3 regions of the Haloactinospora alba genome follow, and region 3 is predicted to be linked to each of the others. Evidence: riboswitches for the same ligand, from Rfam matches in the RefSeq annotation. Region 3 holds a riboswitch; each other region holds the start of a gene.
What was found. A riboswitch is a leader RNA that binds a small molecule or an ion and turns the genes downstream of it on or off. The one in region 3 is predicted to bind cobalamin.
Positions count from the first base shown of each region.

Region 1: linked by a shared signal. The riboswitch ahead of metE (5-methyltetrahydropteroyltriglutamate--homocysteine S-methyltransferase) and the one ahead of FHX37_RS00170 (ABC transporter substrate-binding protein) in region 3 are both predicted to bind cobalamin.
Region 2: linked by a shared signal. The riboswitch ahead of FHX37_RS11565 (energy-coupling factor ABC transporter permease) and the one ahead of FHX37_RS00170 (ABC transporter substrate-binding protein) in region 3 are both predicted to bind cobalamin.

Region 1 is NZ_VFQC01000001.1:1,196,090-1,200,296, reverse strand. Features, by position in the region: gene metE (5-methyltetrahydropteroyltriglutamate--homocysteine S-methyltransferase) at 61-2,349, opposite strand; cobalamin riboswitch at 2,519-2,741, opposite strand; gene FHX37_RS05480 (polysaccharide deacetylase family protein) at 3,129-4,207, shown strand, end outside.
Region 2 is NZ_VFQC01000001.1:2,575,059-2,579,265, forward strand. Features, by position in the region: gene FHX37_RS11550 (sirohydrochlorin chelatase) at 1-792, opposite strand, end outside; gene FHX37_RS11555 (precorrin-8X methylmutase) at 789-1,376, opposite strand; gene FHX37_RS11560 (indolepyruvate ferredoxin oxidoreductase subunit alpha) at 1,586-1,780, opposite strand; cobalamin riboswitch at 1,992-2,207, shown strand; gene FHX37_RS11565 (energy-coupling factor ABC transporter permease) at 2,239-2,976, shown strand; gene FHX37_RS11570 (energy-coupling factor ABC transporter substrate-binding protein) at 2,980-3,390, shown strand; gene cbiQ (cobalt ECF transporter T component CbiQ) at 3,403-4,149, shown strand; gene FHX37_RS11580 (energy-coupling factor ABC transporter ATP-binding protein) at 4,146-4,207, shown strand, end outside.
Region 3 is NZ_VFQC01000001.1:32,764-36,970, forward strand. Features, by position in the region: gene FHX37_RS00165 (FecCD family ABC transporter permease) at 1-528, opposite strand, end outside; gene FHX37_RS00170 (ABC transporter substrate-binding protein) at 528-1,592, opposite strand; cobalamin riboswitch at 1,619-1,802, opposite strand; gene FHX37_RS00175 (hypothetical protein) at 1,955-2,416, opposite strand; gene FHX37_RS00180 (hypothetical protein) at 2,665-4,207, shown strand, end outside.

The DNA of each region.
Region 1 (4,207 bases), 1.2 Mb from region 3:
CGGCCCCACGGACACAGCCGCTGCGGGTGGGGCGGGACGGAGACCGTCCCGCCCCGTTACTTAGCTTCCCAGCCCGTCACGGACCCGCCGCACGGCTTCCACCATGTTGCGCAGTGCGGGTTCGATCTCGGGGTAGTCCCGGGTCTTCAGTCCGCAGTCGGGATTGGCCCACAGCCGTTCCGGTGGAACCGCTCGCAGCGCGCTGCGTAGCGCTGTCTCGATCTCCTCCACGCCGGGAGCCCGCGGCGAGTGGATGTCATAGACGCCCGGCCCGATTCCGCGACCGTAGCCCGCGGCGGCGATGTCCTCCACCAGTTCCATGTGGGAACGGGCGGCCTCGACACTGGTGACGTCGGCGTCGAGCTCCTCGATCGCCCCGACGATCTTGCCGAACTCCGAGTAGCACATGTGCGTGTGAATCCAGGTACTGGCCGCCGCCCCTGACGTCGCCAGCCGGAACGCTCCCACCGCCCAGTCGAGGTAGGCGTCGCGGAACTCGGCACGCAACGGCAGGAGCTCGCGCAGGGCGGCCTCGTCCACCTGGACGTGCCGGATTCCGGCCTGTTCCAGGTCAGAGACCTCGTCCCGCAGGGCCAACGCCACCTGGCGCGCGGTTTCACCCAGCGGCTGGTCGTCCCGGACGAAGGACCACGCGAGCATCGTCACCGGGCCGGTGAGCATCCCCTTGACCGGTTTGCGGGTACGCGACTGTGCGTAGGTGATCCAGTCCACGGTCATGGGGCCGCTACGGGAAACGTCCCCGTAGAGGATCGGTGGCCGGACGCACCGCGAGCCGTAGGACTGCACCCAGCCGTGCTGCGTGGTGACGAACCCGTCCATACGCTCGGCGAAGTACTGCACCATGTCGTTGCGCTCGGGTTCGCCGTGCACCAGGACGTCAAGCCCGATGTCCTCCTGTAGGGCGATGACGCGGTCGATCTCGGAGCGCATCCGTAGCTCGTACTCGCTCTGGTCGATGCGCCCGGCACGGTAGTCCGCGCGTGCCTTGCGCACGTCCGTGGTCTGGGGGAAGGAACCGATCGTCGTAGTTGGCAGCGGCGGGAGTGGGGACGTGGTGTTCTCCTCCCGCCGGCGCTGGCCGCCGCGCGTGGCGGTCTCGCCCAGCGCCTCCAACCGTTCCCGCACGTGCCGGTTGGTGAACGAGGACGGTGTCCCCGCGTCGGTGACGGCACGCGCGCGTTCCAGCTCTGCTGCGATCTCCTCGTCACCCGCCGACAGTGCCCGGCCGAGCAGAACCACCTCGTCGAGCTTCTGCCGTGCGAACGCCAGTCGCTCCCGCAGCTCCGCGGGCAGCCCCGTCTCGGCGTCCACGTCGATGGGTACGTGCAGCAGGGAGCAGGAGGTGCTCACGGTGACGTCGCCGACAAGCCCCAGGAGGGAGCCCAGCGTGGACATCGTCCGGGCGATGTCGGTGCGCCACACGTTGCGGCCGTCGACCACGCCGGCAACCAGGGTCTTGTCTCCGATCCCGGACACTTGGGCGAGGTCGTCGACCCCCTCCGGCGCGGTGACCAGGTCCAGACCGATACGTTCCACACGGCTGTGCTTGAGGATCCGCAACGCGTCCGGGCCGATCGATCCGAAATAGGTGGATACGAGGATCTCCGGCCGTTCGGTCACCTCACCGAGTTCGGTGTAGGCACGTTCCAACGCGGCCAGCTCCGCCTGTCCCTCGTCAGTGGCGAGTATCGGCTCGTCGAGCTGGACCTGTTGCACCCCCGAGGCGGCCAGTTGGCGGAACAGTTCGGCGTAGCAGGGAAGCAGGTCCGCCAAGAGCTGGACGGGACGCCACCCCTCGGGAGCCTCCGATGCCGGTTTCGCCAACAGCAATAGCGTGAGCGGACCGAGTACGACGGGCCGGGTCTCGATACCCAGTTCCCGCGCCTGGGTGTACTCCGCCATCGGTTTGGTGCTGTCCAGGCGCGGCCGTGTCCGCGGAGAGAGCTCCGGGACCAGGTAGTGGTAGTTGGTGTCGAACCACTTCGTCATCTCCAGGGGCGCAACGTCCTCCGCTCCCCTGGCCATGGTGAAGTACCGCCGCAGCTCGGCGTCGAGCCCGTCGGCGCCGTCGGCCACCGTGGCGAAGCGCTCGGGGACCAACCCGAAGAGCAGGGCGGTGTCGAGAACGTGGTCGTAGTAGGAGAACGTGTTCGACGGGATCTCGCGCACACCAGCGTCACGGAGGGTCTCCCAGACACCACGTCGTAGGTTGGAAGCGACCGTGTCGAGCTCCGCCGCAGGTATCTCTCCGGCCCAGTAGGACTCACTGGCCCGCTTGAGTTCGCGGTTCGGCCCGATTCTGGGGTATCCGTGCACAGTGGTCGTCATCGTGTATCACCACCGCGGCGCGTATCGTCACGTTCCATGGCTTCTTCTCTCCCTCGTCGAAAACAGCCTCAGGGCCCACGAACTCGGGGAGAACCAGCGAGGAACACACGGCGAACACGCCGCCTGAGCCCGCCGTCCTCCCTCGGGACGTGGACCACCGCGGGCGCGGGAGCGCCCACGGGCGGTGGCAGGTATTCGGACTCACGGGCGTCGCGCGGCGCTTCTGCCGCACCCTCCTACTGGTCACCGCTTCCCAGACACACTGTGTCCAGTGCTTGTGGTGACGTTCGTTCCCGTTCACCGCTGCGGGGCAGTCCCGGACTCCCACCGGGTTCCCTCTTACGACACGCGCGGGCGTAGCCGCGTGTGTACCAACCGCGTTCGCCACTATAGACCACACCGGAGGATTCGGGCGCGGCGGCCCCGCCCTCCCCGGGGGGAGAGGTGTCCCACCCGACCCGCTGGCGGTGCGGAGTTCCCGGGCAGCGCCTCCCCGCGGGACAGTGCGCCCTCCTGCAGGATTTTGCGCATTCGAGAACGAATGTTGCCCGTGGTATTACGGGTCGCGTTCTCCCCTCCGCGTTTCGACGTTTTAGGCTCGTCTGGGAAGCCGTTATGAGCTCTGGCTGCCCCACTGGACCCGGCCCAGGGTGCGAGGGGTTGCACACCGGACATGGCCGCTCCATCGATGTGAAAGACGTCTGCCCGTGAGAAACGAGTTCGCCGATCTCCGCGCGTCGCTTCGCGGCCTCGTCACGCCGCGGCGTTTCACAAGGCCCGTGTCGTCGTCCCTGAAGTACACCGCAGCAGCCGCCAGTGTCCTCCTTCTCCTGAGTATCGGTTCGTGCTCGCCGGACGACAGGGGGACGAGCGGCCCCGGCGAGGAACCGGAGAAACCCAATGGGGAACCCGACCAGCTCACGAGCGTGGACCCGTCGGAGGTAACCGGCCTGGACGAACGGGAGGAGACCTCGGATGAGGGCCCGCAGATCGACGTTTCCTACCCGGAGATCCCCAACGCCGACCCGTTGACCCAACGCCTCGACGACGCCACAAGCCAGAAAGTCTCCGATTTCACCTCGGCCTCCGCCGACGCCGAGAGTCTCACCATCGACTGGGACATCAGCGTCGCGACCGAGGACGTCGTCGCGGTCCGGCTCGTGCAGGAGGAGAAGGATTCCGACGGGGAGCGCACCAGCTACACCACCTACTGGTACGACGCCACGAGCGGGCACACCGCCTACTCCACCGAGCTCGTGGGGAACCAGGAGGACCTCGCCGAGCTCGACAGTCTCGTGAAGGACTCCCTGAACGAGGAACAAGTCGACGCCTCCACGCTCCACCCCATCCTGCACCTCTACGACTCGATGGGGTTCAACCCGGACGGTGACCTTGTCGTGGAGTTCGACCAGGGGCAGATCGCACCAGCCGGTGCGGGGCGTGTGAACGCGACCATCCCCAAGGAGGACGTCACCTCCCTGCTATCGGACCTCGGGGAACGCGCACAGTCCGCGGCCACGAACCCCAGCCCCGGTTCCGCCGTCGAGGACTCCGCCACTCCTCCCAAGGACGACACCGCCGACGGGAGTGTCCCCGGAAGGCTTCCCGAACGCGACGACTCCGTCGACTGTTCCTCCGCCGCCGCGAAGTGCATAGCACTGACGTTCGACGACGGCCCCGGCGCGCGAACCCCGGAGCTGCTCGACGCGCTCGCCGAGTACAACGCGAAGGCCACGTTCTTCCTCACGGGCCAGCCGGCACGCGAGCATCCGGAGACCGTGCGGCGCGAATACGCGGAAGGCCACGAACTCGCCAACCACACGGTGACCCACTCCGACCTCACCACGCTGGACAAGTC
Region 2 (4,207 bases), 2.5 Mb from region 3:
TCCGGCGAGAGCCTCGTCGTAGCGTTCCACGATCATGTCGGCCAGCTCGTCGCAGTCACCGATCACGGGAGCGCACCGGATGTCCATGTCGGTGTGCTGCGTCGCGAACTCCACCGACTGGTCCACCACGCGGTCCGGCAGGATCCCGGAGAACAGGAAGTACGGCAGCACTACCACCCGACGCGTCCCGAGCCGGCGCAGCCGCTCCAGCCCCTCGGGCACGCTCGGCCAGGCGAGCGAGATGAACGCGGGCTCGACGGAGGCGATCCCGCGCTGTTTGGCGTGGCCCTCCTGGAACAACCGCGCCACCTTGCACACCTCGGCGTTGGCGTCCGGGTCGGTGGATCCCCGACCGACCAGCAGAACCGCGGTGTCGCCGGACTCGGCGAGGTCGTCGGCAGAGGCGTCCAGCACCTCGTCCAGGCGCTGCGCCAGCAGGCCGAGCATCGTGCGGTGGGGCCCCAGCGGACGCCCATAGGCGTAGCTGAACCCCTCGTGGCGTTCCTTCTCCCGGGCCAGCGCGCCCGGGATGTCGCCCTTGGCGTGCCCAGCCGCCACCAGCATCATCGGCACCGCCACCACCCGGCGGTGCCCGTTGCGGTACAACTCCTCGACCGCGTCGGTGAGCGGGGGCGGGGAGAGCTCGATAAAGCCGCCGGCGACCTCGCGGTCGTCGAGCCGGCGGGACAGCCGGTCGACGAACGCCGTGAAGTCGGACACGCCCTTGTCGTCGCGGGTTCCGTGTCCGACCAGCAGCAACGGGGGTTTCATGGTGTCCTTTCTGGGGTTCATGGGGTGGGGCCGTACAGCAGGGCGTTCACCGCGGCCGCCGCCACGGCCGAGCCCCCTTTCTCCGAGGTGTTACTGACCTGCGGAAGGCCACTGTCACGCAGCGCCTGTTTGGACTCGGCCGCACCGACGAAACCGACGGGAAGGCCGATGACCAGTGCGGGGTCGACCTGGTGGGCGATGATCTCCTCCAGCGCCGTGGGGGCGCACCCGACCGCCCAGACCGCTCCCGGCCCGACCTCGGCGTGGGCCGTGCGGACCGCGGCGGCCGAGCGGGTGATCCCGGCGTCCCGGGCCAGCCGGGCCGCCCGCGGGTCGGAGATGTGGCAGACGCAGGAACGCGCCGTGACACCGGAAGCCACCATCGCGACGTCGGTCACGACCGGGGCCCCGTCCGCCAGCAGCGCACCGGCGCGCTCCACGGCTGTGTCGTCCATCACCAGGTCCCCGGCGTACTCCAGATCGGCAGTGGCGTGGATCACGCGTTCGGCGACCGCCCGGCTCAGGCGCGGCAGGTGCTCCAGATCGACCCGGGAACGCAGGATGCGGTAGGACTCCACCTCGATCGGGTGGATGTTGCGGTTCATGTCGCGTGTGTCCCCTTCGGTTCCGGTGTTGTGCGCGCCGCGCCTCCCAGGTCCTGTCCGGTGGGCGCCCGCCGCGCCGCACGACGCCCCGGCACCGCCCGGCGGCGTTCCCGTCGGTCGGCAGAGAGCCCGCTCCGCCTCCCTTCTCGGCCTTGCCAGCGCGGCGCTGGACACGTCGCTCGTCACGGATGGCGTCCACCGAACAGGGCCTAGCCGACCTCGATGATCGCGTCGGCTGGGCAGATCTCGACGCACTCCATGCAGCCGGTGCACAACTCGGCGAGGATGTCCAACGGCTGGCCGTGCGGGCGGATGGCGTGCTCCGGGCAGGTCAGCAGGCACGCCCCGCATCCGGTGCACGCCGATGTTACGGCGACCGGCGCCCTCTCCGCCCGGTCGGACACATCACCCTCCCCTACGGCAGTACCGACGTCTCGGATCTGTGGCTGCGCCCGGATAGCGTACACGCCCTTCCGAGCCCCGCCGCGGGGGTGGGTCCGTGTTCTGCGGTTTCGCGCCGCTGTGGCAGCTGTTGCGCTCCGAGTCCGGACCCCGTTTCCGGGGCGCGGGACATGGTTGGCTACTGTGGGCCGTTGCGAAGTGCACGTATCGCACGTACCTTCGACAGGTCGTGGTGTTCGGGAAGTCCGGTGCGAAACCGGCGCGGCCCTCGCCACTGTGAACGGGAAGCTCGGCGCCCCGCTCCGCCGCTGCCAGCGGACGGAACGGAGAGGAGCCACTGGGGACGTCCCGCGGGACACGCCCTGGGAAGGCCGGCGGCGGGCGGTGTGACCCGCAAGCCAGGAGACCGGCCACGACCGCGCGATGACCGTCCACGAGGTGTTGGAGAGGGTCGGCCGGCATGCATATCGCCGAAGGCTTTCTGCCCTGGCAGCACGCGGCGGCGTGGACCGCCGCCTCTGCCCCGTTCGTCATTCACGGAGTTCGTTCGCTCACCCGGACCGTGCGCGCTGATCCGGACGCGAAACTCCTCCTCGGCGCCTCCGGCGCGTTCTGCTTCGTCCTGTCCGCGCTGAAGATCCCGTCCGTGACCGGGAGCTGCTCGCATCCCACGGGCACCGGGTTGGGAGCGATGCTCTTCCGTCCCCCCGTCATGGCGGCCCTGGGCACCGTCACCCTGCTGTTCCAGGCCCTGCTGCTGGCGCACGGCGGGCTCACCACGCTCGGCGCCAACGTGTTCTCCATGGCCGTGGTGGGGCCGTGGGTCGGCTACGGCGCCTACCGGCTGGTCCGCGCCGTGAGCTCGGCCCTCCCCGAGATGACCTCACTGGGGTTGGCCGTGTTCTCCGGTGCCTTCCTGGCGAGCCTGAGCACGTACTCGGTGACCAGCCTGCAACTCGCCCTGGCGTTCCCGGACCCCAGCAGCGGCGTCCTGGGAGCGTTCGTCAAGTTCGGGTCCATCTTCTCGGTCACCCAGCTCCCGCTGGCGGCCATCGAGGGACTGGTGACCGTGATCATCGTCCGGCTGCTGACCACGGCGAGCCGCAGCGAACTGCTCAACCTCGGCGTACTGCGGCGGGGCGGCACCAGCGCCGCCGGTCAGCCGACCGAGGACTCCCGCAGCGGAAAGGCGGTGTGAAGGATGTCGCAGGAACGGACCACCGGCCGACCGACCCCCGTCCCCCGGACCTGGACCACCTGGCTGATGGTGTTCGGCGTGGCGGCACTGGTCGTGCTGCCCCTGGTGATCGGCGCCGGGGACCATCTCGCGGAGCCGTTCGGTGGCGCGGACGGCCAGGCGGAGGAGACGGCCACCGAGATCAACCCGGACTACGAGCCGTGGTTCACGCCGCTGTACGAGGCCCCGTCGGGGGAGATCGAGTCGGGGCTGTTCGCGCTGCAGGCCGCTGTCGGTGCCGGCGTCATCGGGTACTACTTCGGCGTGGCGCGCACCCGCTCCCGGATGCGCCGCGCTTCCGCCACGGACACGACCGACGGGGCCTCCCGCGAACGGGCCGCACCCGCCGACGACACCCCCGACACACACCACTGACCCGGGGCCGGGATGCTCGCGATCGACGCGGCCGCCTACCGCAGCCCGTGGCGCCGTACGCATCCCGCGGTGAAGGGTGCCCTGTGCGGCGGCCTGCTGGTCTGCGCGCTCTCCCTGCCGGTGTGGCCGGGAGCGGCCCTCACCACGGTCGCCGCGCTGGGATTGGCGTTCGGCCCCGCCCGGGTGAACCCGAGGACGTTCGCGCGGGTGGCGGCCCCCGCGCTCGTGTTCATCCTCACGGGTGCGGCGACGCTGCTGGTCAGCGTCGGCGGAGAGAGTGCCCCGGTGGCGTGGGACCCGCACGGCTGGCACCGGGCGCTGGAGATCAGCGGCCGCGCCTCGGCCGCACTGTGGTGCCAGCTGCTGTTCGCGTTCACCACGCCGTTGGCGGAACTGTTACCGCGGCTGAGCCGGATCGGGGTACCCAGCGCCCTGGTCGAGGTCGTGGCGCTGATCTACCGCATGGTGTTCGTCACGCTCGACACGGCGCACCGCATCGGGACGGGTCAGGCCGGACGGTTGGGCTACGCGAGCCGGCGCGCGTGGATACGGTCCGTGGGCAGCCTCGGCGGTACCCTGTTCCTGCGCTCCTACGACCGGGCGCAGCGGATGCAGCGCGGGTTGGAGTGCCGTGGTTACACCGGCGAGCTCACCGTCCTGCTCGAGGAGATCCCGTTGCGTTGGAGGGCGCTGTCCGCCGCCGCGGCGGTCCCGCTCACCGTTGCCGCCGCAACCCTTTGCTACGGAGTACTCCTTTGACCGCCGCCGAACACCGCCCCACCACCGGGGCGGCCACCCCCGACCCCGTCCTCGCCGG
Region 3 (4,207 bases):
CTTCACCGGGGTGACACCGTCGGAGCCGAGCGACGCCACCCCGTAGACCACCACCGTGGCCACCGCCGCGCCGACGAACGCGAACCACACGTAGCCGTTCACCGCCGTCACGCCGAGGAAGGTGATGGCCAGCACCGCCGCCAGGGACGCGCCGACGTTCACCCCGAGAATCCCCGGCCCGCCCAGCGGGTTGCGGGTCACCCCCTGCACCACCGCCCCCGCGACACCGAGGGCGACTCCCACCCCCACACCGGCGAGAGTGCGCGGGACCCGCAGGTGGGTCACGATCAGGTCGGTGTCGGAACCGGTGAAGTCGGCGTAGGCGGCGTACACGTCGGCGGGGGACAGCACCTCGCGTCCCACCAGCAGCGACGCCAGTGCCACGGCGGCCGTCACCAGGGCGGCCACGGCCAGCCCCGCGCCGCGTGCCCCGGCACCGCGCAGTAGCCCCGCCTCGGAGGTGCGCTCGTGCTGGCTGGTTCGGGCGGCCGCACCCGCGTACGTGGTGCCGGTCGCGGGGGCCGCCATCAGTCCCGCGTGTCGAACTGGTCGGGGTGGATGGTGCGCGCGATGTCCGCCACGACCCGGGCGCTGCGGACCCCGGCCGAACGGTCGGCGAACGTCCACTCGTGCACGTTGCCCTCCTCGACGGCGGTGACGTTGGCCAACGCCGGGTCGGAGGTGATCTCCTCCACCGACGGTGCCGCGTCGGCCGCGGTCATGTCGGCGTCGCAGCACACGTCGACGAAGATGTGGTCCGGGTCGCGGGCGATGATCTCCTCGGTCCCGAAGTTGGCGTGCCGCTCGTCCTTGACGTCGGCGGCGGCGTTCGTCCCGCCGGCGAGGTCGATCATCTCGGTGGCGAAGTCCGACGCCGCGGCGGCGCGGAACCCGTCGTCGCTGGGCCGGGCCACCATGACCTCCGGTTCGGACCCGGCGTCCTGAACGGCGTCCTCGACGTCGGCGACCGTCTGCTCCATGTCGGCCACGACCTCCTCGGCGCGGTCCTCGACGCCGAACACCGTGCCCAGGTCGCGCAGGTCGCCGTAGATGCTGTCCATGGTGACCGTGGAGGGGTCGATGGCCTGGTCGCCGCGCCCGTCCTCGCTGGGGCACAGCGGACTGAAGATCCAGCTCTCCACGCCGAGCTCGCGCAGGCTGGCGCGGGTGTCGAACCTCCCGTCGGTGAAGACGTCGTTGAACCCGGACAGGACGAAGTCGGGCTTGCGGCTGAGCATCTCCTCCCGGCTGGGGATCTCCGGGTAGTACTTCTGCTCGGACTGGACGTCGGCGTAGTCGTCGATGACCTTCGCGTCCAGGTAGGCGGTGCCGACCAGCCGGTCGCTGATCCCCAGGGCGTGGGCCATCTCGATGGCCGGCTGGTACACGGCGAACACCCGCTCGGGCGGGTTCTCGGCGGAGATCTCGACGTCGATGTCGCAGTTGCGGACCGTCTCGGCGTCGCCTCCGGCGTTGTCGGAGGACGCCTCGGGGGAACCACACGAGGCGGTGGTGAGGGCGGCGCAGAGCGCCACGAGCGACGCGTTCCGGATGCGGCGCGCCGCGGCGGGGTACGCGTTGTGTGCTGGCATGCGGGCCAACCATCCTTCGTGGTTCGGGCAACCGGACAGCCGTAGCCGGTCTCCTGGCTCCCGGAGCCGGGTGTCACCACCCCACACCCCTCCGCCTTCCCGGGACGAACGCGCCCGGTGGCGCCGTGGAGGAGTGTCCTCCGGTCACAGTGGCGAGGACCGCGCCGGATTCCCACCGGCTTCCCGTTCACTACGACAACGCGGAAGAACGTCTCATAACGGGAGGTAAGCCGCAACCCTCCCACGGTGAACATCCCCGGAAAAGAACGTCGTGACCAGCGAAAACGCGAGTCCGAATGTGTGGGGTGTCACCGGTGAGCACGGTGCGTGCGGGAGCGCCGCTCCCTGTGAGGGAGGGGTGTCTACGGGGCGGGCGGCGGGGGCGACTTTCCCGTCACCGGGCCGTGGAAGGTGGACCCGCGGAAGTCGACGTGGTCGCCGCCGTAGGAGGGGGCGGAGACGTCGCCGTGCACAGTTCCGGCCTGCACCGCGGTTCCGCGCACGTCACCCTCGACCCGGTTCCCGGCGTCCGTTCCGGGAGGCGGGGTGAACTCGTCACGCAGGGCACGCACCGCGGCGGTCGTGTCCGGGTCGTCGGTGAGCAGGCGGCACAGCGCGGGCCGCCACTCGGCGACCACCTCGCTGGCCAGTTCCGGTGAGTCGAGCGCCTCCGAGCGGGAACGCTCCAACTCCGCCGCCACGTCCTCACGCCCGTCCCCGAGCAGCACGGCCACCCGGTCACGCACCTCCGGCCACCGGTCCGTGGCCATAGCTCGAACCAGCGCCCGCGCTCCTGAAGTGGCCAGCTCGCCGGTTACGTCCATGCCCGGACCTCCTTCCGCCGCGGCCCGGGAGGACCCGAACCCGTTCCACTACCCAACAGAACGGTTCCCGCCGCGACTTCGTTGTATGCGGGGCCGGGGACAGTGGCCGGATCGGGCCACAACCCCCCGTGTGGCGGATCTCGGGGTTCCCCGGTGGGGTGTTCCTCCCGCATCCTGGGACCGCGCGGGACCGAGCGGCCCACTGTGGGACGGCGCGGCGGGGCTCCCGCGCGGGGAAGGCGGGTGCGATGGCGGAGCGCTACGGCGGCGACCACGTGGACTTCAGAAACGGCACGTTCCACGGTCCGGTTGTCGGTGTCCAGCACGTCTACGGTTCCGGCATGGCTCCGGAACGCAGCCCGCTCGGCATACCCCTGGGCGATCTCTCCGACCACCACGCGCTGCAGTTCGAGGTGCACGAGGCACTCGACACCGGAAGCGGGGAGGACTCCTCCCCGCTTCCGCCCTACCTGTACCGGCCGCGTGTCGACGACCGCCTGCGCGCCGCCGTGTCCGGGGCGTCCCGGACCAGCCGGATGGTGATGGTGGTCGGCCGCTCCTCCACCGGGAAGACCCGCGCGTGCTGGGAGGCGCTGCACGCCGCCCTGCCTCCCGACTGGCGCATGTGGCACCCGCTGACCCCGGACCGCCCCGGCGCGGTGGTCGAGGCGCTGAGGGAGGGGCGGGTGCGTCCGCATACCGCCATCTGGCTCAACGAGGCCCAGATGTACCTGCGGCCCGGGGAACGGGGCGGGGTCGCCGAGGCGCTGCAGGAGCTGCTCGCCGATCCGGCGCGCGGCCCGGTGCTGGTACTGGGCTCCCTGTGGCCCCAGTACTGGGCGGAACTGACCGGGAACCGGCGCTCCCCGGTCGGCACACTGCTGGAGAAGGCCGAGGACATCCGGATGCCGGACGCCTTCACCGGCGACGAGCTGCGGGCCAACGAGGACCTGGTGGCCTCGGACCTGCGGCTGCGGCGCGCCGCAGCCTACGCATCGGAACGGCGCCTCACCCAGACCCTCGCCGGCGCACCGGAGCTGCTGCGCCGCTACGAGCACGCGAGCCCTGCAGCGCGGGCGGTGCTGGAGGCCGCCATGGACGCCCACCGGCTCGGCGACGTCTACCTGCCACTGCCGCGCGGTTTCCTGCGCGAGGCCGCCATGGGATACCTGTCGAACGAGGACCGCGCGGCGTTGGACAAGGGCTGGTTCGACACCGTGGCGGCCGAGCTCGGAGAGCCCCTGGACGGGATACCCGGCCCCCTGACGAGAGCGCGGAAGAGGCCGTACCAGGAGGATCCCAGCTACGAACTCGCCGACTACCTGAAACAGCACGGGCGCGAGACGCGCGGCTGGATCTGCCCGCCCGCCTCCCTCTGGGAGGCGGCCTGCTCCGAGAACCTCTACATCCCGGGGAAGGAGACGTTCGCGCGTGCCGCGCAGGACCGGCTCCGGTACGCGCACGCCGAGGCCCTGCACCGCGCGCAGAACGATCCGGCGGGCCTGGTTCAGGCGTCGGCATTGCGGTTGCGGGCGGGAGACCGTTCGGAGGCGGAACAGCTCGCTGCGGACGCGGCGGTCCAAGGCCGCACCGCAGCGCTGTGGGAGCTGGCCCGTACCGAGCTCGACGGCGACCGCACCGCCGCGCGTCGGGCCTACCTGCGCGTCGCGGAACTCGACGACCCGTCCAAACTCGCTGACGAGGCAGCCACCCGCAACACCGGGGAGGAGCGGGCGCAGTTGATCGACCTCCTGGGGGAGAACGGCGGCGTGGGGGCGCTGCTGCACTGCG